DNA from 3 places in the Salinicola sp. MIT1003 genome. Region 2 is predicted to be linked to each of the others. Evidence: predicted binding sites of a transcription regulator. Region 2 holds the regulator's gene; each other region holds the start of a gene.

Region 1 (10,052 bases), on a different contig from region 2:
GCTGAAGCATTATCCGCGCTACATGCAGGCAGCGGAAATCCGGCTTGAGAAGGCACCTCGGGACCTGCGCCGGGACCAGCTGTCGATGCAGCAGGTACAGGCCTGGGAGGCGCGGGTCGACGCGCGAAAGCGGCAGACCCATCGCGACGGCATCGTCGACGCCGATCTGGTCGAGTTCGGCTGGTGGCTGCAGGAGTGGCGAGTCTCGCTATTCGCCCAGCAGTTGGGCACGCTGGAAAGCGTATCGGAGAAGCGCCTGACGCGGCGCTGGCAGGAAATGACCGGGCAGACCGTGTGACCGACGGTCGCCTTATTGCATCTGCTACACATGGATGCGCGTAATGATCTGAAGCGGCCTGAGCCGCGGGAGGTAGTAGCCGATGACGCAAGCCGTGATTACCGCGACGGGCCTGTTCACGCCGCCGGATTCGATCGATAACGCCGAACTGGTCGTCAGCTTCAATGCCTGGGTCGACTCGGAGAATGCACGACAGGCGGAGGCGATTGCCCGCGGCGAACGCGAGCCGCTGGCACACTCGAATGAGGCATTCATCCTCAAGGCGTCGGGTATCGAGAGCCGCTACGTGATGGAAGCCAGCGGTATCCTGGACCCTGAACGGATGCGGCCGCGGATTCCCGAGCGGCCCAACGACACGCTTTCGGTCCAGGCCGAGATGGGAGTGGCTGCCGCGCGCCAGGCGCTGGACACGGCCGGTATCCGCGCCGAGCAGCTCGATCTGGTCATCGTCGCCTGTTCCAACCTCCAGCGACCCTATCCGGCGGTAGCGGTCGAGCTTCAGGCCGCGCTGGGCGCCGGAGGCTATGCGTTCGACATGAACGTGGCGTGCTCCAGCGCGACGTTCGCCATCGATATGGCGACCAATGCGATTCGTGCGGGCAGCCTGGAGCGGGTGCTGGTGGTCAATCCCGAGATCTGTTCGGCGCATCTCAACTTCCGCGACCGCGACAGTCACTTCATCTTCGGCGATGCCTGCACCGCCATCGTGCTGGAGGCGGACCATCTCGCTCAGGATCGCGAGCATTTCACGGTACTCGGCACGCGTCTGGTGACCCAGTTCTCCAATGCCATCCGCAATAATTTCGGGTTTCTCAATCGTCTCGCCGATGAATCTGCGCAGACATTGGACAAGCTTTTCGTCCAGGAAGGGCGCAAAGTGTTCAAGGAGGTCTGCCCGATGGTCGCCTCGCTGATTCTCGATCATCTAGAGAGTCAGTCGCTAACGGGAGATTCGGTCAAGAAACTGTGGCTTCATCAGGCCAATCGTCATATGAATGACCTGATCGCGCAGCGAGTGCTGGGGCGGGAAGCCTCGGAGACGGAAGCGCCGGTGATTCTCGACCGCTACGCCAATACCAGCTCGGCAGGATCGATCATCGCTTTCCACCTGCATCGAGACGATCTGCAGGAGGGCGACGTGGGGGTGGTGTGTTCCTTCGGTGCGGGCTACAGTGCGGGCAGTGTGATACTGCGTAAAGGGAATGCGTGTTAATGAAATCGATCCATTGGCTGGGCGGCGTCTGTGTCGCTGCAGCGTTGAGCGGCTGCGCCTCGACGGGGCAGGATTCCAATCCTCAGGACCCTTGGGAAGGCTTCAACCGGGGCGTCTATCAGTTCAACGACACGCTCGACCGCTATGCGCTGAAACCGATCGCCCAGGGTTACGACACGGTCACGCCGGATCCGGTTCAGGATGGTGTCGGTAACTTCTTCTCCAACCTGGGCGAGATCCGTACCGTCTTCAACAGTATTCTCCAGTGGCAATGGAGCAATGCTGGCGTGGCGTCCGGCCGTTTCCTGGTCAATACCATTCTGGGCGTCGGCGGCGTTCTCGACCCGGCCACGCGAATGGGCCTGGACGAAAACGAGGAAGACTTTGGCCAGACGCTGGGTGTCTGGGGTGTCGATTCCGGCCCCTACCTGGTACTGCCGATTCTGGGGCCGAGCACCGTTCGCGATACCAGCGGTCTGCCGGTCGATATGTACACCTATCCGGTCACCTATGTGGAAGAGGATAAATGGCGTTACGGCCTGACCTTCCTGCGCTACGTGGATCTGCGTGCCAGCCTGCTCGACCAGGAGGCGTTGATTCAGGGGGATCGCTACAGCTTCATTCGCGACGCTTATCTCCAGCGTCGGCAGTTCGAGGTCACCAACGGCGCGGCGGGGGAGGATCCGTTCGCCAGCGGCGGTTTCGGTGACGATTTCGAATATAGTGAAGACGACTTCGCCGAGTAGACCCGTGTCCAATACGCTGTCGGACGAGTTGCCCGTGATCGGGCTGATCGATCTGCCCGGGCCGGATCGCGAGCGGCTGGCCGAGGAGCTTTCTCGCCTCGACGTCGAGGTGCGAGTGGCCGTCTCGGTCTCGACCTTGCCGGCGCACTGCGATCTGGTGGTCGCGCATGTGCGGGCCGTCTCCCACGAGGGCTGGGAACAGCTCGCCGTCGGGCGTCCGACCATCGTGATCAGCGAGAGTCGTCGCGATGGCGATCTGCACAAGGCGCTCGATGCAGGCCTGATCGACTATCTGGTCGAGCCGCTGAAGCATGCCGATATTCTGCGGCGTCTGGTCGAGCGAGCCCTGGAACTGGATCGGCTGTCGCGCGATCATAACCAGAGTCGGGCAGAGCTCGAGGCGCTCAACGAACGTCTCGAGAAGCATCTCGCCATGCTGAGGGACGATCAGCGTGCGGGAGGCCATGTGCAGCGCAAGTTGCTGCCGCCCCAGGGCGTTACGCATCTCGGCGTGCGCTGTGACTACTGGTTCGCGCCGTCGTTGTACCTGTCGGGCGATTTTCTGGACTTTCAGCGCTGCGACGACCGCTACAGCTTCTTCTACTTTGCCGACGTCGCCGGGCACGGCTCCTCGTCGGCGTTCGTTACCGTGCTTCTGCGGTATCTCTGCAACCGCTGGCTGGCCCAATGGCGCACATTGTTGCCGGAGGCGTTTCCGTCCCGATGGTTGGGCGAGCTCAATCGCGAGTTGCTCGAGACCGGAATCGGCAAGCATGCGACGGTCTTTGCCGGGGTACTGGACCACGAGCGTCGTTTTCTGCACTATGCGCTCGGCGCCCAGTTGCCGATGCCGATCCTCCAGGCCGAGGGGCGTAGCGCTTATCTAGGAGGCGAGGGGCCACCCGTGGGGTTGTTTCCCGATGTCGAGTACCCCATCTATGGTTGTCCTTTGCCGGAGTCGTTTCGACTCTGGTTCTGCTCCGACGGCATTCTCGAGTGTTTGCCGGCGGGGTCACTGGACGCGCGGCTCAAGGAACTCGAACGCCGCACGACACACTGCACCAGCGTCGACGATCTGAGGGAAGGGTTGGCGTTGGGGGATCCTCTGCCGGATGATCTCAGCATGATGACACTGAGTGGTTTCGACCATGATTGAAGGGCGAATCAAGGCGGCCTTCGAGTCGGGCGTATTTGTGCTCAAGCTGTGCGGTGACGTGCGGCTGACGCTGTGTGCCACCCTGGATGCCGAGGCCCAGCGCCTGGCGGAACTGCCGGGGCTGCGTGCGGTGATGGTCGACCTGCGCGAGGCAACCAACGTCGATTCGACCGCGCTGGGTTTTCTGGCCAAGGTGGCAATGGCCGTACAGGGGCGGCTGGATGATCCACCCACGATCATCGCCGAACATCCGGACGTGCGACGCATGCTGGACGTGATGGGGTTCGCGCGTTATTTCACGCTGCTGGAAGCTCCGCTGACCGAGCCATCGGAACTGGACGAGCTGCCCCATGTCGAGGCGGATGAAAACGACATCCAGCGGCGAATCCTCGAGGCCCACCGCATCCTCATGCGCATGAGCGAGCACAATCGGCACGAGTTTCAACCGTTCGTCGAGCTGCTCGAGTCACAGCGCACAAACGCGCCATCGCGCGGCTGATCGCGATCGGGCTCCTAGCGTGACGAGTTGCCACGCCGGTAGCAGAAGCACTAGCCACGAGTCGGATCCGGACAGCCTTCGGCGGTCGCTTCAGGATCTTGTTTCGAGTGTTATGTTGTGACTATCGGGTTTCGAACCTTCGCGCCTTGCCGCTTTGGCAAGGCGTTTTTTGCGTGATTTTCCATGGGTTCCTTCCAGTTTGTCTCCGGCAGGAAAATCGGAGTGAGGCACCGGAATATTAAGGAGAGAGTGTGACGACTTTGAGCGCACGCCGTCTGGCGTTTTTGGTCGCGGCCAATACCGCACTGGCGCCGCTGGCGATCGATGCCTACCTGCCGGCGATGCCGTCACTGGCCGCTTCGATTGGTGCCAGCGTGCATCACACGGAACTATCTCTCAGCGTCTTTCTGCTCGGCTTTGCCCTGGGCCAGCTGATTTGTGGGCCGCTCTCGGATCGATTTGGCCGCAAGCCGGTGTTGATGCTGGGTCTGGGCGTCTTCTTCATCGCCAGCCTGGCGCTGACCCAGGTGGGCTCGCTGGCGACGCTGTGGGGGTGGCGGTTCGTGCAGGCGCTGGGCGGCGGAGCATGCGTGGTGAACTCTGCGGCGATCGTGCGCGACCGGTTCAGTGGCCGCGAGGCAGCCAAGGTGATGTCCACCATGGTGATGATCCTGATGATGGCACCGCTGGTGGCACCCGCCATCGGTAGCGCGCTGTTGCACCTGACGGACTGGTGGCTGATTTTCCTGTTTCTCGCCGTCTATGCCGCGTTCGTGTTGTGGCTTTTGGGTCGTTATCTTCCCGAGACCCATGGACGCGATCCGCAGGCGCCTTCGGCACGCCAGATCCTCGGCAATTACGTCAGCGTGCTTCGGCATCGCGAGGCGATGGGGTATATCGGTGCGGTGTCGATGTCGTTTGCCGGCATGTTCGCGTTCATCACGGGTTCTCCTTATCTCTACATGGAGCACTACGGGCTTTCGACCACGCTCTATCCTTTCGTCTTCGGCGCCAACATTTTGATCATGGCGTCGTCCAGCCGGCTCAATATCCGGCTGCTGAAGACGCGCACGCCGCAGCAGAACCTGCTCCTGGGGCTGGGGGTCCAGCTCACGGCGGGGTTACTGCTGGTCGCCATGGTGGCGACAGGACTGGACTCCATCTTCACCGTGGCGCCGCTGATGGTGGTGTTCGTGGGCATGCAGGGGCTGATCAGTCCCAACGCGATGTCGTCGATGCTGGATCATTTCCCGCGCATGAGCGCGACGGCGACCGCGTTACAGGGCTGTCTGCAGTTTACTTGCGGCGCCGTCTCGGGGGCGCTGGTGGGGGCCTTCGAACTGGCCAGCGCCTGGCCGACGGTACTGACGATGCTGGGCGCCACGCTACTGGGCAACATCGCCGTTCGCGTGCTGGCTGGCCGGGCGCTCAAGCGCCGTGTCGTGTCTGACGAGATGACATCCTGAGCCGTTACCCTAAACGGCGAGATCGTTACTCGATTTGACGTTTGTCATCCTGTTGTCATCAAACCTTGCCACTGTGGTGGCGCGAAGGTTGTCACGGTAATGCTCCGTCAAAGAACCATCGACGATCCTGAAGACTTCAGGCAATCGTTCGATGGTTTTTTCGTAAAAGGGCGGGCACGACCTCGAAACCTTCGCGATAGTTGCTACATCGGTGTCATAAAACTGTCACGACACTGAAGTACGGTGTGTGCTGAGAGTGTTGGCAACCTTCGCAACGTCGTTATCGCTCACGCATTCAAGGTGGAAACAGGATATCGCTATGCTTAAACACGTCTTCGCAACGCTCATTTCCGGATCGCTGGTTCTGGGTGCCGCTGGTGTTCAGGCCCAGGAAGCCATTACCGGCGCTGGCGCAACCTTCCCGTACCCGGTCTATTCGCAGTGGGCGGACGCCTACCAGGATGAATCCGGCATCGGCCTCAACTATCAGGCGATCGGTTCCGGCGGCGGCATTCAGCAGATCGTCGCCAAGACGGTCACCTTCGGCGCCAGCGATGCACCGATGACCAAGGAAGAGCTCGACAAGAACGGTCTGATGCAGTGGCCGATGGTCATGGGCGGCGTAGTCGCGGCATTCCACGTCGAAGGTATCGAAGGGGGTTCGCTCAACCTGGATGGCCCGACGCTGGCCGACATCTACCAGGGCAAGATCACCAGCTGGGACGACGAGGCGATCGCCAAGCTGAACCCGAACATGGATCTGCCGGATACTCAGATCACGCCGGTCTACCGTGCGGAAGGCTCGGGCACCAACTTCCTGTTCACGCATTACCTGTCCCAGGTCAGCGAAGATTTCGCCAACACCGTGGGTGAGGGCAAGTCCGTCGCGTGGCCGGCTGGTGTCGGCGCCAAGGCGAACGCTGGTGTCGCCAGCCAGATCGCCAACACCAATGGCGCGATCGGTTATGTCGAGTTCGCTTACGCGGCCCAGAACGACCTGAGTCTGGTACACCTGAAGAACCAGGCCGGCAAAGTCGTTGCGCCGAGTATGGAGTCGTTCATGGCTGCTGCCGCCAACGCCGACTGGAAGGCCGCGCCGGGCATGTATCTGGTGCTGACCAACCAGCCGGGTGACGAAAGCTGGCCGATCACCGGTGCGTCTTTCATCCTGATGCACAAGGAAGTCCAGGACGCCGACGCTGCGCGTCAGGCACTGGAATTCTTCGACTGGGCCTACAGCAACGGCAGCGAGATGGCTCAGGAACTGGACTACGTGCCGATGCCGGAGAACGTCGCCGAGATGGTTCGCGACAGCTGGAGCGAAATCCAGGGTCCGGATGGCGGCGCTGTCTGGAACCAGTGATCCCTGCATGACATGCCGCGACGGTGAGCGGGATACCGCCTCCGTCGCGGCGCTGTATCGAATGCCGCCGGTTGGTGGCATGTTGGCAAGTCGATGAGGAATGAAGATGGCCACCTCCAACGCGATTCAAGCCAGCGGCCTGGGACATCTCAGCGATGCTGCCCGCAAGCGGCTACGACGCAAGGCGCGCATCGATGTATGGTTCGAGCGCACGCTGTTCGCGTTCGCTTTTGCCGTGCTGCTGCTGCTTGGTGCGATCATCGCGTCGTTGATGTTGTCCAGTTGGCCGGCGATCCAGCGTTACGGCCTGGACTTTTTTACGGAAAACCGCTGGGCGGCCAACGTCGAGGTCTTTGGCGCGCTGCCGGCAATCTACGGGACGCTGTTGACGTCGTTCATCGCGATCGTCATTGCCGTGCCGGTTTCTTTCGGCATCGCTATCTTTCTGACCGAGCGATGCCCGGGGTTCCTGCGTCAGCCGCTAAGTACATTGATCGAGCTGCTGGCCGGTATCCCTTCGATCATTTACGGCATGTGGGGCATGGAGGTGCTGGCACCGTTACTGCGCACCTGGTTTCCCTCTGTCTTTCCCGCCGGTACCGGTCTGACGACGGCGGGCATCATTCTCGCGGTGATGATCATTCCCTTCATCACGGCGGTAAGCCGAGACGTGATCAACACCGTGCCCGCGGTCATGCGCGAGTCCGCCTACGGGCTGGGCTGCACGACCTGGGAAGTGACGCGGCGCGTGATTCTGCCGTCGGTGAAAGGCGGTCTGGTCGGCGGTGTCGTTCTCGGTCTGGGGCGTGCGCTGGGCGAGACCATGGCGGTGACGTTCGTGATCGGCAACAACCTGTTCCTGAATACCACCTTGACCGGGCAGGGCACGTCGATCGCGGCATTGATCGCCAACCAGTTCTCCGAGTCGGACGGCACTCAGCGCTCGGCGCTGCTGGCGCTCGGCCTGATTCTGTTCCTGATTACCTTTGCGGTACTGGCTTTCGCGCGCTATCTGCTGCGCAACAGTACCGGTCGCCACGCGTAAGCGGCAGGAGAGAGCCATGAATATCAGTCAAACGCCGCTTTACCGCCGCCGCAAGCGGCTCAACCAGCTGGTGATGCTGCTCTGTCAGCTGGCCACCGTGATCGGGTTCGTCTTTCTGTTCGCGATCCTCTTCACGCTGGTGACCAAGGGCATCGGTGCGATCTCGCCGTCGACCTTCGTCGAGCGTACGCGGATGACCGGCGGCGGCCTGGGCAATGCGATCTGGGGCACGTTCATCATGACCTGCGCCGCGACCCTGATCGGTACTGTCATCGGCGTCGCGGCGGGTACCTGGCTGGCGGAGTACAGCGGCAAGGGGGTGATGGCGAAGGTGATTCGCTTCATCAACGATATCCTCCTGTCGGCACCGTCGATCATCATCGGCCTGTTCATCTACGCGGTGGTCGTCGTGCCGATGGGTAACTTCTCCGCCTGGGCAGGGGTGCTGGCATTGACCGTCATCATCGTGCCGGTAGTGATTCGCTCCACCGAGGACATGCTGCGTCTGATCCCCAATTCGCTGCGGGAAGCCGCCGCTGCGCTGGGCGCCCATCGCTGGTGGATCATCGTCCGTGTCTGCTACAGCGGCGCTCGTGCCGGCATCCTGACCGGTATCCTGTTGGGCTTTGCCCGTATCAGTGGCGAGACGGCACCGCTGCTGTTTACATCGCTGAATTCCAATCAATGGAATTTCTTCGACCTGGGTAGCGAGATGGCTAACCTGCCGATGACCATCTACCAGAACATGACGATCAATGCCTTCATTCCCGATCTGGTTGCACTGGCCTGGGGCGGCGCATTGATCCTGACCGCTGCCATCCTGATTCTGAACATTGCGGCGCGCTATTTCTCGCGCCAGCGTTCCTGATTTCCAGCTGCGAGACTGCCATGACAGCCGATATTTCTCTCAAGCAGAAACGCGACGCCGATCCCGTCGATGCGACGCCTGCTCCCCAGGTTGCTACCAAGCTGCGGGTGGACGATCTGAGCCTCTATTACGGCAAGTTCCAGGCGCTCAAGAACGTCTCCATGGAAATTCCCGAGCGCCAGGTCACGGCCTTCATCGGCCCCTCGGGGTGCGGCAAGTCGACGTTGATTCGCTGTTTCAACCGCATCCATGATCTTTACGAGGGGATCCGGACCGAGGGCCAGATCCTGCTCGACGATCACGACATCTACGATTCGGGCGTCGATCTCAACCTGCTGCGCTCGCGGGTCGGGATGGTCTTTCAGAAACCGACGCCGTTCCCGATGTCGGTCTTCGACAACGTCGCCTTCGGGATTCGTCTCTACGAGAAGCTCTCGGCCCGCGAGCTCGAAGAACGGGTAGAGTGGGCGCTGCGCAAGGCGGCGCTCTGGAACGAGGTCAAGGACAAGCTCAAGCAGAGCGGTCAGGCACTCTCCGGCGGGCAGCAGCAGCGGCTTTGCATTGCCCGCACCATCGCGGTGAAGCCGGAAGTGATCCTGCTCGACGAGCCGACATCGGCGCTGGATCCGATCTCGACCGGGTACATCGAAGACCTGATCAACGAGCTCAAGAAGGACTACACGATCGTTATCGTGACGCACAACATGCAGCAGGCAGCCCGCATCTCGGATATCACCGCCTTCATGTATCTGGGCAGCCTGATCGAGTGTGACGACACGACCAAGATCTTCACCCAGCCGAAGGAATCCCGGACGGAGGACTACATCACCGGCCGTTATGGCTGATCGCCGAGGATCAGTCATCGATCAAGGTTGGTAGACACGTCCGGGCTCTGGCTCGGGCGTGTCTGCATTCAGCGTCTGGATAAAGAGGATATTGCCGACACTTTGCATCGTGGCAACGAACCCGTGCGAGGATCATGCTACTGTCTCGATTCACAGGATGTGTCACTAGGATTATCACTATGTCGTCCGGGCAGGAACCCACGTTTCGGAACGTTCCCTTCAATCTGATGCTGACGCTGGCGTCGCTGACGATCATCATCGCCGGGATACGCGCCGCCGAAAGCCTCATCATCCCGATACTGCTGTCGCTGTTCATCGCCGTGATCTGCGCTTCGCCAGTCCACTGGCTCTATCGCCGAGGGGTCAATCCCTTCGCGGCCGTACTGATCACGCTGCTGATACTGGGCGGGTTGCTGGCGCTGTTCGGCACCTTGCTGGCCAACAGCTTCGCGATGTTCATGGACAGCTGGCCGGAAACGCAGAAGCAGCTCCAGGGACACTATTTGACCCTGCTGGAGTGGCTGGCCAACCAGGGGTTGTCCGTTTCGCCGCA
Region 2 (10,052 bases):
GCCGAAGCGCCCGCTGATACGGCCCTCGACCGGCCAGACGAAGGTCTGGGCGAAACCCACCCGGTCGTCGTTGCGGGTACGCTGGGCGCTGACGGCGGCCTGCTCGCGCTGGATGCGTTGGGCGATTTCCGGTGGCGGCGAGACGGTCTTGGGCGGCACGCCATCGATGCGCTCGATCGGCCAGTCCCGGGGCGTGATCGCCACCGATACCTGACGCTCCCGGCCGTCCGGGGTCACGACATCGACGCGCTCGGCACCGCTGGCATCGCGACCCACGCCGAACACCACGGTGCCGTAGCCGGTGACGCGAAGCTTTCGTCCCGCTGTCGTCACCTGGCTGCCCGGCGGCACGCGACCGATCACCATCGACCCCTGCTGGACGCTATCGGGAAAGGTGATCGGGATGGTATCGATACGAGCGGTGTCGGCGCGGACGCTGGCGGTAACGCATGACAGCAGCAGGGCAAAGATGGTGGTGCCGAGCAGTCGGCGCCACGAGGAAAGGGAGAGAATGATCGGCACCTGGTCGAACTCCGTATCGCTGGATGCCGCCACCATAACCCGATGCGGTGGCGGGGGAAACGATGATGGCAACCAGCCGAGATCCGGTTAGAAGGACTTCCAGTCGTCGTTATCGTCTCGCGTCGAGCGTGAAGCCGATGTCGTGCTCGGCGCGGGCGTCGGTGGCAGTTTCGGTGTCGTGGTCGACGCCATCGGCTGACGGTAACCCGACATCAGGTCGTCGTATTCGACGCTCGCGACCCTGAACCCGGCCAGCGCCTGTTCCAGCGTCGCGACCTGCGCGTTGAGCGTGGAGGCGGCAGCGGATGCCTGCTGTACCAGCGCGGCGTTCTGCTGGGTCACCTGATCCATCTGCACCACGGCTTCGTTGACCTGGTCGATCCCGTTGGACTGCTCGCCGGAAGCGACCGAAATCTCCTCGATCAGATCGGTCATGCGGGCAACGGCAGTGACCACGCGGCGAATGGTGTCGCCGGCCTGGCCGACGATCTCGGAACCGGCGTTGATCTTGCGATTGGAGGCATCGATCAGCTCGCGGATCTCGCGGGAGGCATCGGCGCTGCGGCTGGCCAGCGTGCGCACCTCGTTGGCGACCACGGCGAAGCCGCGGCCCTGCTCGCCGGCTCGCGCCGCCTCGACGGAGGCGTTGAGCGCCAGGATGTTGGTCTGGAAGGCGATCGAATCGATCACGCCGATGATCTCGGTGACCTGACGCGAGCTGTCGGTGATGCCCTGCATGTTGGTCACGACCTGATCCATCATCTCGCCGCCTTCCGTCGCGGTAGTACGCGCCTCGCCGGCCAGATTGCTGGCCTGGCGGGCGTTGTCGGCGTTCTGGCGTACGGTCTGGGTCAGCTCTTCCATGCTGGAAGCCGTCTCCCCGATGGACGCGGCCTGTTGCTCGGTTCGCGCTGCCAGGTCCTGGTTGCCGTCATGGATCTGACCCACGCCGACAGTGATTGTCATCGAGGCGTGGCGAATGTTGCCCATCGATTCGGCCAGATGCCGTCGCATGCCTTCGATGGCCGCGAGCAGGCTGCGCTCGTCGCCCGGCTTCACGTTCAGCGAGGTGGTGAGATCGCCCTCTGCCATGCCCTTGATCGCCTCGCGGGCCTGATGCGGGTCGCCACCGATATCGTCCAGCACGTTGCGGATGATCCAGCCCATGATCAGCGTGATGATCACGCCGATGACACCGGCAATCAGGCTCATCTTGAGAACGCCGGCCCAGAAGGCGTGCTGGATGTCGCTGATGTAGACGTTGGCGGCGAGATACCAGTCCCACTCGGGGACGTAGCGCACGTAGTTGATGCGTGACACGTCCTCGCCGTCGGCATTGGTGGAGGTGTACTCCAGCGTACCGTCGTCGGGCGAGTCCGCCAGCGCCTTGAGCTCGCGATAGAAGTAGACCCCGTTGTCGTCGCGGAACCCGCTCATGTCGCTGCCGATCTCGCGCTTGGGGTGGTAGACCAGGTGGATATCGCTGTCGAAGGCGTAGACATAGCTGCCTTCGAGATCCAGCGCCGAGAGGTTGCTGCGGGCGAATTTCTGGGCCGCTTCTGCGGTGAACTCGCCATTATCGGCGCGTTCGACGTATCGCTCGACCATCGTCTGGGCGCTGCCCACGAAGCTTTTGAGACTGTTCACGCGTTCGGCCATCAGCGTCTCGCGTTTCTCCAGGGCCATCCAGCCCACCAGAATCAGCATGCCCAGCCACATCAGGCCAACCGTGATCCAGAGTTTTTGTCGCATCGTCATCGTAGGGCCATCCTTGTTGATCGTGGGAGCGCAATTCATATAAACAAATAGTGAATTGCCTCCACTATCGGCCGCGAACGATGAAGGTTGAGAAAAAACTGAAAAACCAGGCAGAGCGCGTCAGACCGGCGTTTCGGGCAGATCCGGAGCGGGTCGGGAGGGGGCTGGCGCCAGGCGCGAGGCCGGAAACACGCAGCGGAAACGGGCGCCGAGACCGGGGCGGCTGACGATCTCCAGATTGGCATCATGGCGAAGCAGCACGTGCTTGACGATCGCCAGCCCCAGACCCGTACCGCCGGTCGCGGCGCTGCGCCCTTTGTCGACGCGATAGAAGCGCTCGGTCAGGCGGGGGATATGGATCGGGTCGAAGCCGTCGCCGTTGTCCTCGACTTCGATGGCGGCGCCGTCGTGCCAGGGCTTCCAGCGCAGGGTGATGGTACTGCCCTCGGGCGTGTAGCGGACGGCGTTGAACGCGAGATTGGAGATGGCGCTGCGGATCTCCTTGGTGTTCGCCAGCAGCCGTCCCGACGCCTCGGCCTCCACCGCCACCTGATGCCGGCCGGCGCTGAGATCGCGGGCATCGCCGGCGATCTCCTCGAGTAGCGCGACCACGTCGAGCACGTCGCGATCGTCGTCGGGGCTGTCGATCTCCAGACGAGACAGCAGCAGCAGATCCTCCACCAGATTCTGCATCCGGGTGGTCTGGGCCTGCATCTGCGCGAATCCGCGCTGCCAGCGCTCGGGGAGCTGGTCGGCATGGTCGAGATAGGTCTCGAGATAACCGGCCAGCACCGTCAGCGGCGTGCGCAGTTCGTGGGAGACATTGGCCACGAAGTCGCGGCGCATCATCTCCAGTTGATGCAGGCGGCTGACGTCGCGGGCCATCAGCAGGCGCTCGTTGTCGCCGAACAGGGTGAGATGGAACTGCAGGGTGCGGTTGGCCTGGATCGGCGAGGGAATCAGCAGGGGCTCGCTGTAGTCGCCGTTCTCGAAATAGGCGATGAAGCGCGGATCGCGCAAGAAGTTGGTGATCGGCTGGCCGCGATCGTGATCGGGTTGCAGGCCGAGCATGTCGCAGGCGGCACTGTTCCACCACTCGAGATCGCCGTTGGGATCGAGCATCACCACGCTGTCGCGCATCGCCTCGCAGGAGTCCTGGATACGGCGCAGGATGTCGCGCAGGCGCTGCTGCAGCTGCGTCTGGGCCTTCTGATAGTTGTAGAGCCGGTCGAACAGGTCGCCCCAGACGCCGGTGCCGGGTGGCGGCGCTTCGCGGGGATTCTTCAGCAGCCAGACGTAGAGCATGCGCACGTGGCACAGATGCAGGAAGACATAGAGCCCGAGCCCGGCCGCCAAGCCCCATCCCAGCCCGGCGAACAGCTCGCCGCCCAGCTCACCGAGCAACAAGCCTATCGCGCCGAGCCCGAACAGCATGTAGCCGAGGCGCCACAGTTCGTTGATCCAGTAGCGCACGTCCTATCTCACTCCCGGGTCGAGAAACGGTAACCGGTGCCGCGCACGGTCTGGACCAGATGCTGGTGCGCCTCGCCCAGGCATTTGCGCAGCCGGCGGATATGGACATCGACGGTACGCTCTTCCACGTACACGTTGCCGCCCCAGACCTGATCCAGCAGCTGGCTGCGGGTGTAGGCGCGCTCCTGGTGGGTCATGAAGAACTGCAGCAGCCGATATTCGGTGGGGCCGATCTCCAGCGCGCCGCCGTGGGAGGTGACGCGGTGGCTGGAAGGATCGAGACGCAGGCCGGCGACCTCGACGGCTTCCTCGATGCCCGGCGGCGTCGCCCGGCGCAGCACCGCCTTGAGCCTGGCCACCAGCTCACGGGGCGAGAACGGCTTGGTGATGTAGTCGTCGGCACCGGCTTCCAGCCCCTGCACCTTGTTGTCCTCCTCGCCCTTGGCGGTGAGCAGGATGATCGGCATTTCGGCGGTGGCTTCCTCGCGCTTCAGGCGTCGGGCCAGCTCGATGCCGCTGGTGCCGGGCATCATCCAATCGAGCAGGATCAGATCGGGCTTCTTGTCCAGCGCCATGGCGTGGCCGGTCTGGGCGTTTTCCGCCTCCAGCACGTGATAATCGGCCATCTCCAGCGCCACGGCGATCATTTCGCGAATGGGTGCTTCGTCGTCAACGATGAGTACGGTCTTGGAGCTCATGCGCATGCCTCGGGTGAGCCGCCGGGGAGCTTTCCCTCATGTGCGATTGGCGCACCGGGATCCCTTCCGGCCGTGACAGAACGGTGACGATTACATCGTGAAAATATGACAACGATATGACAACCGCGCCAGCGGGGTCAGTCTCGTCTTGGTCAGACCAGTGGCCACAGGGCGAGAACCAGCCCCGCGAACAGCAGCAGACCGGACCAGAAATTGTTGAGAAAGGCACGGAAGCAGGCATCACGCTCGCGTTCGCGGATCAGCCACTGCTGGTAGACGAAGGTGGCTGCCATCGCCGCCAGCCCCAGCCAGAAGAACCCGTCCAGTTGGGTCCGGGTGCCGACCCAGGCCAGCAGCGCCAGGGTCAGCAGCTGCAGCAGACCGATGATCCGCTTGTCCCACCGGCCGAACAGCCGGGCGGTGGACTTGATCCCGATCTTGATGTCGTCGTCGCGATCGACCATCGCGTACTGGGTATCGTAGGCCACGGTCCAGGCGACATTGGCGACCAGCAGCAGCCAGGCGTCCAGCGGAACCTCGCGACTCACCGCCATGAACGCCATCGGAATGCTCCAGGAGAACGCCATGCCCAGCACCACCTGGGGCAGGTGGGTGTAGCGCTTCATGAAAGGATAGATCGCGGCCAGCGCGACGCCGACGAAGGAGAGCAGCACGGTGGCGAGATTGGTCAGGCAGACCAGCACGAACGACAGCGCCACCAGGCCCGCGAACAGGATCTTGGCCTCCTTCTCGCTGATCCGCCCGGTCGCCAGCGGGCGCTCCCGGGTGCGTTTGACGTGGCCGTCGAGATGGCGATCGGCATAGTCGTTGACGACGCAGCCGGCCGCGCGCATCAGGTAGACCCCGAGCACGAAGATGATTAGCGTGGCGCGATCCGGCAGGCCGTCGGCGGCCAGCCACAGCGCCCACAGCGTCGGCCACATCAGCAGCCAGGTACCGATCGGCTTGTCCAGCCGCGTCAGGCGCAGGAAGTCGGGCAGGCGGGCGAGGCCGCGGGGGAGAGCGGGGGGACCATCGCCGCGGGGTCGGGCGGCTGAATCGTTGGCGCTGGACATACGAATCTCCGAAACGGCAAGGCCTGAAAATCGCCAACGACTTTACTGCAACTGGGGCCTCGCTTCGAGGCTGGATGGGCAATCGGGCCGGATCGTCGTCCGGGTCGTGGACCGCCGTTCAGGTCGTGGATCGTCGCTCAGATCGAAGAAAGGCCCAGGTCCTCGGCCATTTCCCGCTGGAAGCACTCCTGGACCAGCAACTGGATGGTGCCGTGGCGAAAGCGCGAGCGGCGCAGCCAGAGGCCAGCGCCAGCGGGCGAGACCCGCGCTACCTCGATCGGATCGCGCTGGAGATCGTGCTGGGCGAACAGCCAGCTGCCCAGCGAGCGTTCCCCCAGCGTTCGCAGGCGGCGGTAACCGATGCGATCCAGCGGCGCGATCGAGCGCGCCGCGACCCAGGGCCGTTCGCCGCTCATCAGCAGCACCTCGCGCACCCAGGCCACCTCGGTGGGAGCCAGGCCCAGGGCCTGGGCTTCGTCGCGGCGCGGCCGCTCGACGCCCTGGTGTACCAGCTTGACCCGGAACGGGCGCGCGGACGCCGCGATCAGCCGTGCGGTAAGGGAGTCGGTGGAGGCCACCCACTGCCACCAGGCGGTGCTCATGCGAGGGCGCTGAGCGGCGGCCGGCGTCCAGCGGACCCAGCGCCAGGATCGTTCGGCGGGTGACAAGGCATGGCAGTGACAGGCTGGGGGCACGCGAAACGACTCCATGAGCAGCACCATGGTAAGCACCGTGAAAAATGCCGGGAACCGCAGGGTGACGCGGCTCGAAGGCAGCGTAGTGTACCATGAGGCCTCGAAACGACCGACCGAACGAGCCCCCGTAATGAGTCAATCCGATCATTCCACTGCGCCACTGACGATCATCGGCACCGGCATGGCCGGCCTGGGCCTGGCCCGGGCGGTGCGAAGCCACGATGCCGAGCGGCCGATCACCCTGATCAGCGCCGACAGCGGCGAGGACTATACCAAGCCGCTGCTCTCCAGCGCCTTCACCAAGCGGCAGACGGCGGAAAGGCTGGCGATACGCGATGCGGTGGGCGTGGCCGAATCGCTGCAGGTCCGGGTTCGCATCCATACCACGGTGGACGCCATCGACACCGCCAATCGCCAGCTGCGAATCGGCACCGAAATCCTGCCCTACGGCCAGTTGGTACTGGCCACCGGCGCGGTGCCCCGGCAGCCGTTCGACGTGTCTCCCGCGCTGCACGATCGGGTCTTCCAGATCAACGATCTCGACGACTACCGGCGGCTGCGAAGCGTGCTGGATCGCCACCCCGGGCGACAGGCTCGCATCGCGATCATCGGCGCGGGCCTGGTGGGCTGCGAATTCGCCAGCGATCTGCATGCCGGCGGCCACCGGGTGGCGCTGATCTCTCCCGAGGCGACGCCGCTGGCCCGCCTGCTGCCGCCGCCGCTGGGGCGGGCGCTGGGCGAGGCGTTCGAGGAGACCGGCATCCGCAGCATTTTCGAACGCCGGGTGACGGCGCTCCATGACGACGGCGAAGGCGTGACGCTGGCGCTGGAGGATGGCGAAAGCCTCGAAGCGGATCTGGTGCTGATCGCAACCGGACTGACGCCCCGGACGGCGCTCGCCGAGGCCGCGGGGCTGGCGGTGTCTTCGGCGGGCATTCTCACCGATCGCCGGCTCGCCACCAGCGACCCGAACGTCTTCGCGCTGGGAGACGTGGCCTGCGTCGATGGCCTCGGCGCCCCGGGCAACGGCCTGAACGCGATGTACGTCCAGCCGCTGCAGGCCAGCGCCAAGGCACTGGCGGCGACGCTGACCGGCACGCCGACCGAGGTCAGCTACGGAAGCTGGCCGATCGTGGTCAAGACGCCGCTGTTGCCGGTGGTCGCGCTGCCGCCGCGGAAGGCGCCCCGCCGATGGCGGATCGAGGGAGAAGGCGGTGATTTCACTGCGCTGGCCGAGGACGACAACGGTGCCCTGCTGGGCTTTGCGCTGACCGGGCGCTGCGTTCGTCGTAAAGTCGAACTGGCGCGAGCGACCCCCCCATTGCTAGGCTAGCCCCGGTGGCTGCGGATCTATAAGCCACGAATCGTCACCTGATGCTGGACAAACCGCGCATCAAGCGGCCTATTATGCGATCGGAGGGCGTTGTTCCTCATCGAGAACAACAACTCGTCTCAACGCGAGGCGTTTCAGGTGACGCCATTGCCAAACTAGGAGGGCTCTATGCGTAAGCCAGAACTCGCTGCGGCGATTGCCGAGCGTGCGGATCTGTCGAAGGACAAGGCCAGTCAGGTGTTGAACGTCATCCTCGACGAGATCACCGGTACGGTTTCCAAGGGTAGCGATGTCACTTTGATCGGTTTCGGTTCGTTCACGGTTCGCGAGCGCGCCGCACGGACGGGCAAGAACCCGCAGACTGGCAAGCCGTTGGATATTCCGGCCAGCAAGACCGTGGCCTTCAAGCCCGGCAAGGCTCTCAAGGACGCCGTCAGCAAGTAAGCTCGGATCTTGGATTCTTGAGTCGCTCATTTGCCATGAGCGAAACGATAGCCGATCCCCCGCAGGAGGGTGGGTCGGCATTCTTCCCCGCCATATTCCCATGATGATGGCCGATGCGTGCGAGGTGGCATGAAGCTCAAGTTGATGCTCTGGTGGCTGGGCGTGATGCTCAAGCGCGCGCGTTCCCGCAAGGCGGCGTTTCGCGATGCCCTGGAAAAGCTCCAGCGATTCGATTGGGGCGTTGCTACCGAAGACCTCACGATCGCCCGTCACTATCGCATGACGCCGCAGGCGATCCGGAGCGATGTCGGCCTGCCGACCGATCTGACGCTGGAACTGCGTTTCCGCGACGCGGAAAGCGCCACGCGATTTCTGCGCAAGCCTTCCCAGCGCGCCTTCCGAGAAGGGCTGTTCAACGGCCAGCTGCGGCTGGTGGGAGACTCCCGCGATCTGGAACGACTGCAGGGGCTGCTGAAATATCTTTAGCCACGAGCCACGAGCCACGAGCCACGAGCCACGAGCCACGAGCCACGAAGCCGGCAACGTCCCTGTCGCCGGTATCGCCTCACGCCCGTGTCACTGTTGCGATAGGGCTGGCAGGTCGAAGACCAGAACCTCGGCGTCCTCTCCTTTTTCCAGCACGACCCCCGGCTCATCCACGAGCATCAGCGCATCACCGCCTTCAAGCGCCTGGCCGTTGACCGTAATACTGCCCCTGACCACGTGCACGTAGCTCTGGCGACCCCTTGCCAGCGGCAGTTCGGCGCGTTCGTCGCCGTCCAGTAGCGACGCGTAGATGAAGGCGTCCTGCTGCAGCGTGAGCGAACCGTCGCGGCCATCCGGTGACAGGATCAGGCACAGCCGGCCGCGCTTGTCGGCTTCAGTGAAATCCTTCTCGGCATAGCGCGGCGTCAGCCCTCGCGCCCGCGGGAACAGCCAGATCTGCAGGAAATGCACCGGCTCGCTGGCGGAGTGGTTGAACTCGCTGTGCTCGACGCCGGTGCCGGTGGTCATGATCTGCACCCGGCCAGGGCCGATCGAGGAACCGTTGCCCAGCGTGTCGCGGTGGGCCAGCTCACCGCTCAGCACGTAGGAGAATATCTCCATGTCCTGATGGCCGTGCTGGCCGAAACCCTGACCCGGGGCGACGCGGTCTTCGTTGATGACCCGCAGCACGCTGAAGTGCACGTGTTTCGGGTCGTGATAGCCGGCGAACGAGAACGAGTGGTAGCTCTTGAGCCAACCGTGATCGGCATAACCGCGTTCGTTACCGCGTCGAATCGTCAACATGGTCTGTCTCCTGTTGTTCGGGCGCCGAGCGTCAGCGACGGCGCAATGAAGACAGTGTATTACCTAAATAATCGAACAAAAGCGCGTTTTTGCGCACGTATTCATGCATAAAAGCGAACGATCGGTGCGTTCAGGATTCGCTTTTCCGGGCGCCGTGAATCGACTCGGCCAGTTCCCGCGTCAGTGCCAGCGCGCCCTCCATACCTGTCTCGGCGAGCCGCTCGACCAGTGCGCTGCCGACGACGACGGCATCGGCAACCCGGGCAACGGCAGCGGCCGTGTCGCCATCGCGCACGCCAAAGCCGACGGCGACCGGCAGGGGCGACTGTCGCTTGAGTTCGCTGAGCGATTCGCCCAGCGACGCCGCGATATCGGGTCGCCGAGTGCCGGTCACGCCATTGAAGGCGATGCGGTAGACGAAACCATCACCCTGGGTGAGCAGCTTTGGTAACCGCTCCGGCGGCGTGGTCGGTGCCACCAGCGGAATCCGCGCCAAGCCCAGATCGCGGGCCCGGGCGGTCAGCGCGGCGCCGTGTTCCGGCGGCAGGTCGACCAGGATCAGGCCATCGGCGCCGGCCTCGGCCGCCGCCTGCAGGAAGCGGTCCTCGCCGAAGCGCTGGATCGGATTGAGATAGCCCATCAGCACGATCGGGGTGTCATCGTCGTGACGGCGGAAGTCGCGTACTCTCTCCAGCGTGCGCGCCAGCGTCTGGCCGCCCGCCAGCGCGCGTTGCCCGGCGCGCTGGATCGCCACGCCGTCGGC
Region 3 (10,052 bases), on a different contig from region 2:
AGGCCAAAGGCTTCCCGGTCGCCTACGTCGGTGACGTGGTCGGCACCGGCTCCTCGCGCAAATCCGCCACCAACTCCGTGCTGTGGTTCTTCGGCGACGACATTCCCCACGTGCCCAACAAGCGCGCCGGCGGTTTCTGCTTCGGCGGCAAGATCGCGCCCATCTTCTTCAACACCATGGAAGACGCAGGCGCCCTGCCGATCGAAATGGACGTCGACAAGCTCGAAATGGGCGATGTCATCGATGTCTATCCCTACGAAGGCAAGGTGACCCGGCACGACAGCGACGAAGTCGTCTCCACTTTCCAGCTCAAGACCCAGGTCATCCTCGACGAAGTCCGTGCCGGCGGTCGTATTCCGCTGATCATCGGTCGCGGCCTGACCGAGAAGGCCCGCAACGAACTCGGGCTGCCGGGCTCCGACATCTTCCGCAAGCCGGAGCAGCCGGTCGACACCGGCAAGGGCTTCACCCTGGCACAGAAGATGGTCGGCAAGGCCTGCGGCATGGACGGCGTGCGTCCGGGCATGTACTGCGAGCCGAAGATGACCACCGTCGGCTCCCAGGATACCACCGGCCCGATGACGCGGGACGAGCTGAAGGACTTGGCCTGCCTCGGCTTCCAGGCCGATCTGGTCATGCAGTCCTTCTGTCACACGGCGGCCTACCCGAAGCCGGTGGACGTCGAGACGCATCACACCCTGCCCGACTTCATCATGAACCGTGGCGGCGTCTCGCTGCGTCCCGGCGACGGCATCATTCACTCCTGGCTCAACCGCATGTTGCTGCCGGACACGGTCGGCACCGGCGGCGACTCCCACACCCGCTTCCCGATGGGCATCTCCTTCCCGGCGGGCTCGGGCCTGGTCGCTTTTGCCGCCGCAACGGGCGTGATGCCGCTGGACATGCCGGAATCGGTACTGGTGCGCTTCAAGGGCGAGCGCCAGCCGGGCATCACCCTGCGTGACCTGGTCCATGCGATTCCCTACTACGCCATCCAGCAGGGCCATCTGACCGTGGCCAAGTCCGGCAAGAAGAACATCTTCTCCGGCCGTATTCTGGAAATCGAAGGTCTGGAAGATCTCACCGCCGAGCAGGCGTTCGAGCTTTCCGACGCGTCCGCCGAGCGTAGCGCAGCGGGCTGTACCATTACGCTGGGTGAAGAGAGCGTTACCGAGTACCTGAACTCCAACGTCACGCTGCTGAAGTGGATGATCAGCGCAGGCTACGGCGATCGCCGCACGCTGGAGCGCCGCATCGAGGCGATGGAAGCCTGGCTGGCCGACCCGAGCCTGATGCGTGCCGATGCCGACGCTGAATACGCCGCGGTCATCGAGATCGACCTGGCCGAGATCGACCAGCCGGTGCTGTGCGCGCCCAACGACCCGGACGACGCGCGACTGCTTTCCGAAGTGGCCGGCACGCAGATCGATGAAGTGTTCATCGGTTCGTGCATGACCAACATCGGTCACTTCCGTGCCGCCGGCAAACTGCTCGAAAAGCAGCCCGCCGGTAGCCTGAAGACACGACTATGGCTTGCGCCGCCGACCAAGATGGACCAACATCAACTGACCGAGGAAGGTTACTACGGTATTTACGGCAAGGCTGGCGCGCGCATGGAAATGCCGGGCTGTTCGCTGTGCATGGGTAACCAGGCACGCGTGGCGCCGAAATCCACCGTCGTATCCACCTCTACCCGTAACTTCCCCAACCGTCTGGGCGACGGCGCTGATGTCTATCTGGCATCGGCAGAACTCGCGGCGATCGCTGCCGTCGAAGGCCGCCTGCCAACGGTCGATGAGTACAAGGCTACCATGGGCGAGTTCAATGCCATGGCGGGAGAAATCTATCGCTACTTGAACTTCCATGAGATAGAGGATTTCCAGAAAGCGGCCGCTACTGTCATTCCGGTCGCCCAGGAAGCCTGACACGTCTCTTCCGATGCTCGCAGCTTCAAGAAGAGGTCACCGAAACGCCCCGCCATGCGGGGCGTTTTTTTGTCTCTTCCTCCCGTCATCTCCTCATCTCGTCACCTCACCAGACGCCCGGTTTCGTCTTGCAGGTACCGAGCAGACCGCGAGCCGGGAACTAACGCCGCCTGTCTCCGGCATCGAGTTCTTCCAGTAGCGACTCGCCGATACGCCATTGTGGCTGCCAATGCGCATCGTCGGCAGTGGCACGCTCTATTTCCAGGCGATCGTCTTCCGTGGCAATGACCAGGCAGTCGATGGATAGACGACGGTAGAGAGATGGCACTTCGCTGGGATAGCGAAGCGGCACGTCATCGAGACGAATATTGTGCTGCCAGGGCTCGGTGGTGACGAGCGCGAGGACATCGCAATGCGAGCGAAGTCGTTGCAACAGCCCATAGTGAGCGCTGTCGCTGCCACAGATGATGATGCGCTTCCTGCTATGCGCCCGGACAGCTGGCAACCATCGTTTGATAGTAGAGAACATGGCATTCGACCTGATGGGAAACTTGATACAAGTGACTGTCGGCCATGGGAAAGCTTCTGGCAAGCACAAGCAAGGCGTGATGATTATCCTGCTCTCCAGCGGCTGTCATTCCGATTTCGATGTCTGCCCGGGCCATTCCTGTCATCACGGGGAGTACGTAAGGCTATGCGTCTCATCGCTGTTCTGACAATATGCGCCACGGTCTGGTCAAATCGTGATTTGCATACCTTCTCATGATTGGCCGAGCAGACCATTCATGCTAAAGGCTTGATATCGCTATAGACACACGGACCGCGACAGTTTCCACAAGGAGTTACAACGTGAAATTCAAGGCTTTGTTCGCTCTCCCCCTGGCTTCCGTATCGTTGATTGCCCTGGCCCCGCCGGCCCAGGCCGCCAACGCCGACGGCCTCTATCTTGGCGTGGGGACCGGTTTCAGCTCGCTGAAGAACGACGACAGCGATGTCGGCGACTTCATCGAATCCGGCAGCGACGATTTCGATGTCGATGACGACGACAACGTCTACAAGGCGTTCGTCGGCTACGAATACAGCCGTTATTTCGCCACCGAGGCCTTTTACGCCGATCTCGGCAAGGTCGAGCTGAAGGGAAATGGTGTATCGAACACGGACCTCGAGAGCAAGGCCTATGGCCTCAGCCTGGTCGGGAAATTGCCGATTACCGACTGGTTCGAGCTTTTCGCCAAGGCGGGCATGGCGAAGTGGGAAACCGATGTCGATGGTCATCTTGGTAACGCCTCGATCGATCTGGACGACAACGACGGCATCGATCCCGTTTACGGCGCCGGCGCTCAGCTCAACTTCCATCCGCTGCTGTTGCGTGCGGAATACGAACGCTACGACTTTGACAGCGATTACGAAGTGGATTCGTTCACCGCCTCGGTAGGCTGGCAGTTCTAGGCAGTGCTTGTCCCGGAACCGTCTCAAGCCGCCCGCCAAGGGCGGCTTTTTCGTTCGATGCCAGACAAGCCTGGACTTGCGCGGATGACGGTTTGACGACAACACTGACAATCCATTCATCCTTGCGGTCATTCCGCCGCGCTCACTCGATTCAGGAAGGAACGCCGCCTCCAAGCCATGCTAGCCCCTCGATCACTGATTCAGGACATCGCCCGACAGATTCGCGCCCATCTACGTTCGCTGGTCGCTTTCCATCTCTTCTTCACGCTGCTGGCATCGGCCGTCTGGGTGCCGTTGTCGGCCAACACCCTCTCCGGCCTGCTTCACCGCATCGGCCGCCCGGTGCTCAGCAACGGTCAGATCATGGACGTTGCGCTTTCGCCCTGGGGATTACTCTGGCTGCTCACGGCGACTGGGCTCAGCTTTCTGGTGATCTTCCTTCAACAGGCCGGGATGATGCTCGTCGTCTCGAACCCGGCCGGCAACCGCTATCGGGCGGCCATGGGCTCGCTATGGCACTTGCTGCGCCGATTCCCGGCGCTGGTGACGCTCACCTTTCTTCAGGTAGGCAGCCATCTGCTGCTGGCCGCGCCGTTTGCCGTAGGTCTGGCTCATCTCTACGATGCCATGCTCGGCGATATCGAACCCTACATCCTGATTCATCTCAAACCGCCGGTCCTGTGGGAGTTCCTGGCCGTCGCCACACCCATCTTCCTGATCCTCGTCCTGCTGAGCGCCGCTCTCTATTTTCGCTGGTTCCTGGCGCTGCCGGCGATGATGCTCGACGACCTCAAGCCCGTTGCCGCACTGAAGCGCAGCCGCGAATTGACCCAGGGGCGACGTCTCCCCATGGCACTGCTGGTGGTCGGCATCGCGCTGCTCGTGGCAGCCATACCGATCGTTTTCTCCTTGAGCTTCAATGCTCTGGGCGGCGTACTGCTCGGCCATCTACCGGAACGCAACAGCGTGCTGGTACCTGCCATGCTGACCTATCTGGCGCTGTATATCGTCGCCACCATCGCGCTCACGTTCCTGGGTATCGCGGCCAACAGCATGCTGGTGATCACGCTCTATCACCGCGCCGTGGGACGCGCCACCGTGTTTCGCCCCGCCGCGACGCCCCACCGTTCCGGTGTCATCGCCTGGGGCGCAGAGATCCTGCTGCTGATCTTTGCGCTCGGCCAGGCGGGCTGGATACTGCACGGCTTCGAGATCAACGACCATGTCACCATCACCGCCCACCGCGGCAGTTCGCTGGTAGCGCCGGAGAATACGCTGGCATCGATGAACCAGGCTATTGCCGACGGTGCCGACTATCTGGAGCTGGACGTGCGTCTGAGCGGTGACGGCCGGATCGTCGTGTCCCACGACGATAATCTGAGCCGCCTGACCGGCGTCGACCGCCGGATCAGCGACATGACGCTGGCGGAGATCGAGCAGGTCGACGTGGGATCCTACTTCGGCGATGCCTTCGTCGGCGAACGCATCCCGACCTTTCAGCAGATTCTCGACAACGCGCGGGGCCGTATCGGGCTCTACGTCGAGCTCAAGCCCGCCCCCGGCACGGCCGAGGAACTGACCCGCAAGGTGATCGCGCAGTTGAACGCCGCCGACATGACAGACCGGGCCGTCCTTGCCTCGCTGTCGCCGGAGGTCATCGAACGGGTCAAGACGATCGACGACGACATCCGCACCACGCTCTTTATGCAGTTCGTGCTGCCTGGCGCGCTCAATACTACCGATGCCGACATCATCGGATTGCGCCACACTCAGGCCACACCGAGCTTGCTGAGAACCATCCACGACACGGGCCGTGAAGTCGCGGTATGGACCGTCAACGGTATTGGCGACATGTCGCGCTATATCGACATGGGCGTCGACAACATCATTACCGACCGCCCTGACGCGTTGACCGACATTCTGGAAGCGCGCCGCGAGATGTCCGACGGCGAACTGCTGCTGGTGAAGTTGCGCAACTGGATTCGCACCTGAGGCAACGCGGCTCGCGGCACCGACACCAACGCCAACGCCAACGCCAACGGCCTGAACGATATGTCTGCGCAGGAAAAAGCCGGCACGATATCCTCGCGCCGGCTCGGTGGTTCTGCCGTCGGGCTCAGCCCAATGTTTCGCCCGCCAGCATGAACCAGGTCTCCAGCACCGCGTCCGGATTCAACGACACGGAATCGATCCCCTGCTCCATCAGCCACTTGGCGAGTTCCGGGTGATCCGACGGGCCCTGACCGCAGATCCCCACATACTTGCCCTGCGCCTTGCAGGCCTGGATCGCCATCGACAGCAGCTTCTTGACCGCCGGATCCCGTTCGTCGAACAGATGCGCGATGATGGCGGAATCGCGATCCAGTCCCAGCGTCAGCTGTGTCAGGTCGTTGGAGCCAATGGAGAAGCCGTCGAAGTGCTCGAGGAACTCGTCGGCCAGCAGCGCGTTGGACGGCAGCTCGCACATCATGATGATCTTGAGAGCGTTCTCTCCACGCTTGAGACCATTGGCTTCGAGCAGATCGACGACGGCCTTGCCTTCGGCGGGCGTGCGCACGAACGGCACCATGATCTCGACGTTGTTCAGTCCCATCTCGTCGCGAACGCGCTTCAAGGCCCGGCACTCCAGCTCGAAACAGGCGCGGAAATCGTCGGAGATGTAGCGCGAGGCGCCACGGAAGCCGAGCATCGGATTCTCTTCGCCCGGCTCGTAGAGTTTGCCGCCGATCAGATTCTCGTATTCGTTGGACTTGAAGTCCGACAGCCGCACGATCACGCGCTTGGGATAGAACGCCGCCGCCAGGGTGGAGATCCCCTCGACGAGCCGGTCGACATAGAAGCTGACCGGATCGGCATAGCCTGCCGTGCGGAGATCGATGGTCTGCTGCAGGTCAGGCGAGAGCTTGTCGTAGTCCATCAACGCCCGCGGATGCACCCCGATCATGCGATTGATGATGAACTCCAGCCGCGCCAGCCCGATACCTTCGTTGGGCAGCCCCGCGAAGGCGAAGGCCCGGTCCGGATTGCCAACGTTCATCATGATCTTGAACGGAATTTCCGGCATGGCGTCGACGCTGGTGGTCTGGCAGTCGAATTCGAGCTTGCCCTGATAGACATGGCCGGTGTCGCCCTCGGCGCAGGAGACGGTCACCTCGATGTCGTCTTCCAGCAGTTCGGTGGCATCGCCGCAGCCGACTACCGCCGGGATGCCCAGTTCGCGGGCGATGATCGCCGCGTGACAGGTTCGACCACCGCGATTGGTGACGATGGCGGAGGCCCGCTTCATGATCGGCTCCCAGTCGGGATCGGTCATGTCGGTCACCAGCACGTCGCCGGTCTGCACCTTGTGCATGTCTTCCGGCGATTCCACTAGCTTGACCTTGCCTTGGCCAATGCGCTGACCGATGGCGCGGCCATCGACCAGCACGCGGCTCTTGCTCTTGAGCGTGAACCGCTCCAGCGTGCCGCCTTCCAGATTCGACACCACCGTTTCCGGCCGGGCCTGGACGATGTAGAGCTTGCCGTCGTCGCCGTCACGCGCCCATTCGATATCCATCGGCCGACCATAGTGCTGTTCGATGGTCACGGCCTGGCGCGCCAGCTCCATCACGTCTTCATCGCTCAGGCAGAACCGCTGACGGTCCGCATGGGCGACATCGACGGTCTTGACCGACCGCCCCGCCGCGGCGTCATCGGTGTAGACCATCTTGATCCGCTTGGAACCCAGCGTACGGCGCAGCACGGCAGGCCTGCCGGCGGCCAGTGTCGGCTTGTGAACGTAGAACTCGTCAGGGTTGACCGCGCCCTGCACGACCGTCTCGCCCAGCCCCCAGGCACCGGTGACGAAAACCGCATCCCGATAGCCGGATTCGGTGTCAAGCGTGAACATCACGCCGGACGCTGCCGTCTCGGAGCGCACCATTTTCTGCACACCGGCGGAAAGCGCCACGTTCTCGTGAGCGTAGCCGCGGTGGACACGATAGGAGATGGCGCGGTCGTTGAACAGCGAGGCAAAGACTTCGTGGACCGCCCGCTTGACGTTGTCGAAGCCGTCGATATTGAGAAAGGTTTCCTGCTGCCCGGCGAACGAGGCATCGGGCAGATCCTCTGCCGTCGCCGAAGAGCGCACCGCCACCTTGAGATTGGGGTGCTTCGCCTGCAGCGTCTGATAGGCGTCGGCCAGCGCACTTTCGAAGGCGGGCGGCAACGGCGTGTCGATCACCCACTGCCGGACTTTCTCACCCACTTTGGCCAGCATTTCGGTGTCGTCGACGTCGAGCCTGGCGAGCTCTGCGTTGATTCGATCGTTCAAGCCGTCATGGGCCAGAAATTCGCGATAGGCATGCGCCGTGGTCGCGAACCCGCCCGGCACGGTGACGCCAGCGTCCGCCAGGTTGGAGATCATCTCTCCCAGCGACGCATTCTTGCCACCGACGCGCTCGACGTCGGACATTCCCAATTGCTCGAAAGTGATGATGAACGGTTCCAAAGTCATCTCCTGGTCGTCTCGTCCGGCCATGGTCCACGGACCTTCTTCAACGGTATATGGCGCGTTCCGCTGCACCTCGATGGGCCAGAAGCTAACAGGCGATTTTCGGCTTAGCCAGAAGTTTAAGGGCGTAGAGTTTGGAGTATTTCTACAAGAATCCCGAGGTTTTCAGGATTCCTGTAGTCAGCCACGGCAAGCCGCGCCCAGAATGCCAGCGAGTTGCCCGAACAGGGAATTTCGGCCGACAATGAGCCTTCGACACACACGGATGAATGCCATGCCCCGCACTGCTTTCTTCATCTCCGACGGTACCGGCATTACCGCGGAAACGCTCGGTCGCAGCCTGCTCTCGCAATTCGAGAATACGGATTTCATCCAGGTCACCAAGCCCTACATCGACACCCTCGACAAGGCACGTTCGCTGGTCAGCATCATCGAAGCGACCGGCGAACGCGACGGCATGCGCCCCATCGTCATCGATACCATCGTCGACCAGGCGATTCGTGACATCGTCTCCCAGGCATCGGCATTCAAGGTCGATATCTTCTCCACCTTTCTCGCTCCGCTGGAAGAAGAACTGGAGACTCATTCGACCTATACCGTTGGCCGTACGCATGCGATCGGCCGCGACGATGTCTACATGCATCGGATCGAGGCGGTGAATTTCGCGCTGGACAACGACGACGGCGCGCGCACGCACCAGTACCAGGAGGCGGACGTAATCCTGATCGGCGTCTCCCGATGCGGCAAGACGCCGACCTCGCTCTATCTGGCACTGCAGTTCGGCATCCGTGCAGCCAACTATCCATTGACGGAAGACGACCTGGACGACAACGGCATCCTCAACCTGCCGCCATCGCTGGCCAAGCATCGCCATAAGCTGTTCGGGCTGACCATCGATGCTCGTCGGCTATCGGCCATTCGTACCGAACGTCGGCCCGACAGCCGTTACTGCTCGATGGACCAATGCATGCAGGAGATCGGCCAGGCCGAAGCGCTCTACCGGCGTCACAACATTCCCTACATCGATACCACCCGCTTTTCGATCGAGGAGATCTCGACGCGGATGATGAACGAGACCGGACTGCAGAGACGATTCAGCCCGCGCTGAGCGGGCCGAATCGGAGCAGGAGAAGATTGGGAAATGGCAGCCCCCGAGCACGCCGGGCTGGCGATTCGCCAACGGGTCGGGCGTGCCGTCACATCCCCTTGGGCGCGAAGATTCCCGGCGCGTTACGCCAGTACCCCTTGTAGTCCATGCCGAAGCCGAAGACATAGCGGTCGACGACTTCCAGCCCGCAATAGTCGGCCTTGAGATCGGGGGATGCCTTGCGATCGTGACGCTTGTCGACCAGCACCGCTGTCGAAATGCTCGCCGCGCCGGCTTGCCGACAGTAATCCAGGATCGCCGCCAGTGTCGCGCCCTCGTCGAGGATGTCATCGACGATCACCACGTGACGACCGGCCATGGGCACTTCCGGCGACACCCGCCAGAACAGCTCGCCGCCTCGCATCCCGCCGCGATAGCGCGTGGCGTGGAGGTAATCGACTTCCAAGGGAAACCCGAGCCGCGTCAGCAAATGCCCGGTGGTGATCAGACCGCCGTTCATGACGCAGTAGAAAACCGGCAGCTTGTCTCCCAGTTCGCGCGTGATATCGGCCGCCATGCGGTCCAGCGCTCGCTCGACCTGTGCCTGATCGATCAGACAGTCCGCACTGTCCATGACTTCCTGCATCGAGCTCAGGGCATCGATCGGTGGGGATTGAGTCATCGTTTATGATTCACCATGCAATGAGCGGCGGCAGACCATCGGATACTGCCGCCGAAGAACGAAAAACGGTGCACGTCATTCGGATTCGCTGAGCGCTTCCAGACGTACGTGGGTGCGCCGCCACCGGGAGATGGCGGCCAGCGATTCGAGGCTGGGACGCGCGCGTGCATAGCGAAGCTTGGCGATACGCTGGGCCTGTCGGCCTTCGCAGGCAGCAACGACTTCGCGCGCCGCATCGGGCGCGTTGCAGATCACGGCCATGTCGCAGCCGGCGCTCCAGGCAGCCTCGGCCCGCTCGCGGGGCGATCCGGCGGCGTGCGCCGCGGCCATGGTCAGGTCATCCGAAAAGATGGTGCCCTTGAAACCCAGCTCCTCCCTCAGCATGCCGAGCCAACTGGGCGAGAATCCGGCCGGCCG

What was found. Region 2 encodes PhoB, which activates phosphate uptake and scavenging genes when phosphate is short. Its sites were predicted from a motif close to TGTCATANNNNTGTCANA; they were not measured.
Region 1: a site for PhoB is predicted at 5,591-5,608, ahead of pstS (phosphate ABC transporter substrate-binding protein PstS). Genes of this name have one in related genera too.
Region 3: a site for PhoB is predicted at 3,458-3,475, ahead of BC443_RS01965 (glycerophosphodiester phosphodiesterase). Genes of this name have one in related genera too.

The regions. Positions count from the first base shown of each region.
Region 1 is NZ_MCAP01000020.1:11,514-21,565, reverse strand. It holds gene hrpA (ATP-dependent RNA helicase HrpA) at 1-298, shown strand, start outside; gene BC443_RS09655 (beta-ketoacyl-ACP synthase III) at 381-1,511, shown strand; gene BC443_RS09650 (VacJ family lipoprotein) at 1,511-2,257, shown strand; gene BC443_RS09645 (response regulator) at 2,262-3,413, shown strand; gene BC443_RS09640 (STAS domain-containing protein) at 3,406-3,912, shown strand; gene BC443_RS09635 (Bcr/CflA family multidrug efflux MFS transporter) at 4,164-5,378, shown strand; gene pstS (phosphate ABC transporter substrate-binding protein PstS) at 5,698-6,741, shown strand; gene pstC (phosphate ABC transporter permease subunit PstC) at 6,848-7,786, shown strand; gene pstA (phosphate ABC transporter permease PstA) at 7,803-8,654, shown strand; gene pstB (phosphate ABC transporter ATP-binding protein PstB) at 8,675-9,499, shown strand; gene BC443_RS09610 (AI-2E family transporter) at 9,679-10,052, shown strand, end outside.
Region 2 is NZ_MCAP01000007.1:44,783-54,834, reverse strand. It holds gene BC443_RS03625 (M23 family metallopeptidase) at 1-594, opposite strand, end outside; gene BC443_RS03620 (methyl-accepting chemotaxis protein) at 610-2,280, opposite strand; gene phoR (phosphate regulon sensor histidine kinase PhoR) at 2,401-3,753, opposite strand; gene phoB (phosphate regulon transcriptional regulator PhoB) at 3,762-4,451, opposite strand; gene ubiA (4-hydroxybenzoate octaprenyltransferase) at 4,604-5,527, opposite strand; gene BC443_RS03600 (chorismate lyase) at 5,665-6,222, opposite strand; gene BC443_RS03595 (FAD-dependent oxidoreductase) at 6,353-7,555, shown strand; gene BC443_RS03590 (HU family DNA-binding protein) at 7,724-7,999, shown strand; gene BC443_RS03585 (hypothetical protein) at 8,129-8,485, shown strand; gene BC443_RS03580 (pirin family protein) at 8,576-9,289, opposite strand; gene trpA (tryptophan synthase subunit alpha) at 9,420-10,052, opposite strand, start outside.
Region 3 is NZ_MCAP01000004.1:32,438-42,489, reverse strand. It holds gene acnB (bifunctional aconitate hydratase 2/2-methylisocitrate dehydratase) at 1-1,925, shown strand, start outside; gene BC443_RS01975 (hypothetical protein) at 2,086-2,454, opposite strand; gene BC443_RS01970 (porin family protein) at 2,775-3,374, shown strand; gene BC443_RS01965 (glycerophosphodiester phosphodiesterase) at 3,552-5,366, shown strand; gene ppsA (phosphoenolpyruvate synthase) at 5,491-7,863, opposite strand; gene BC443_RS01955 (pyruvate, water dikinase regulatory protein) at 8,141-8,974, shown strand; gene BC443_RS01950 (hypoxanthine-guanine phosphoribosyltransferase) at 9,063-9,635, opposite strand; gene nagZ (beta-N-acetylhexosaminidase) at 9,711-10,052, opposite strand, start outside.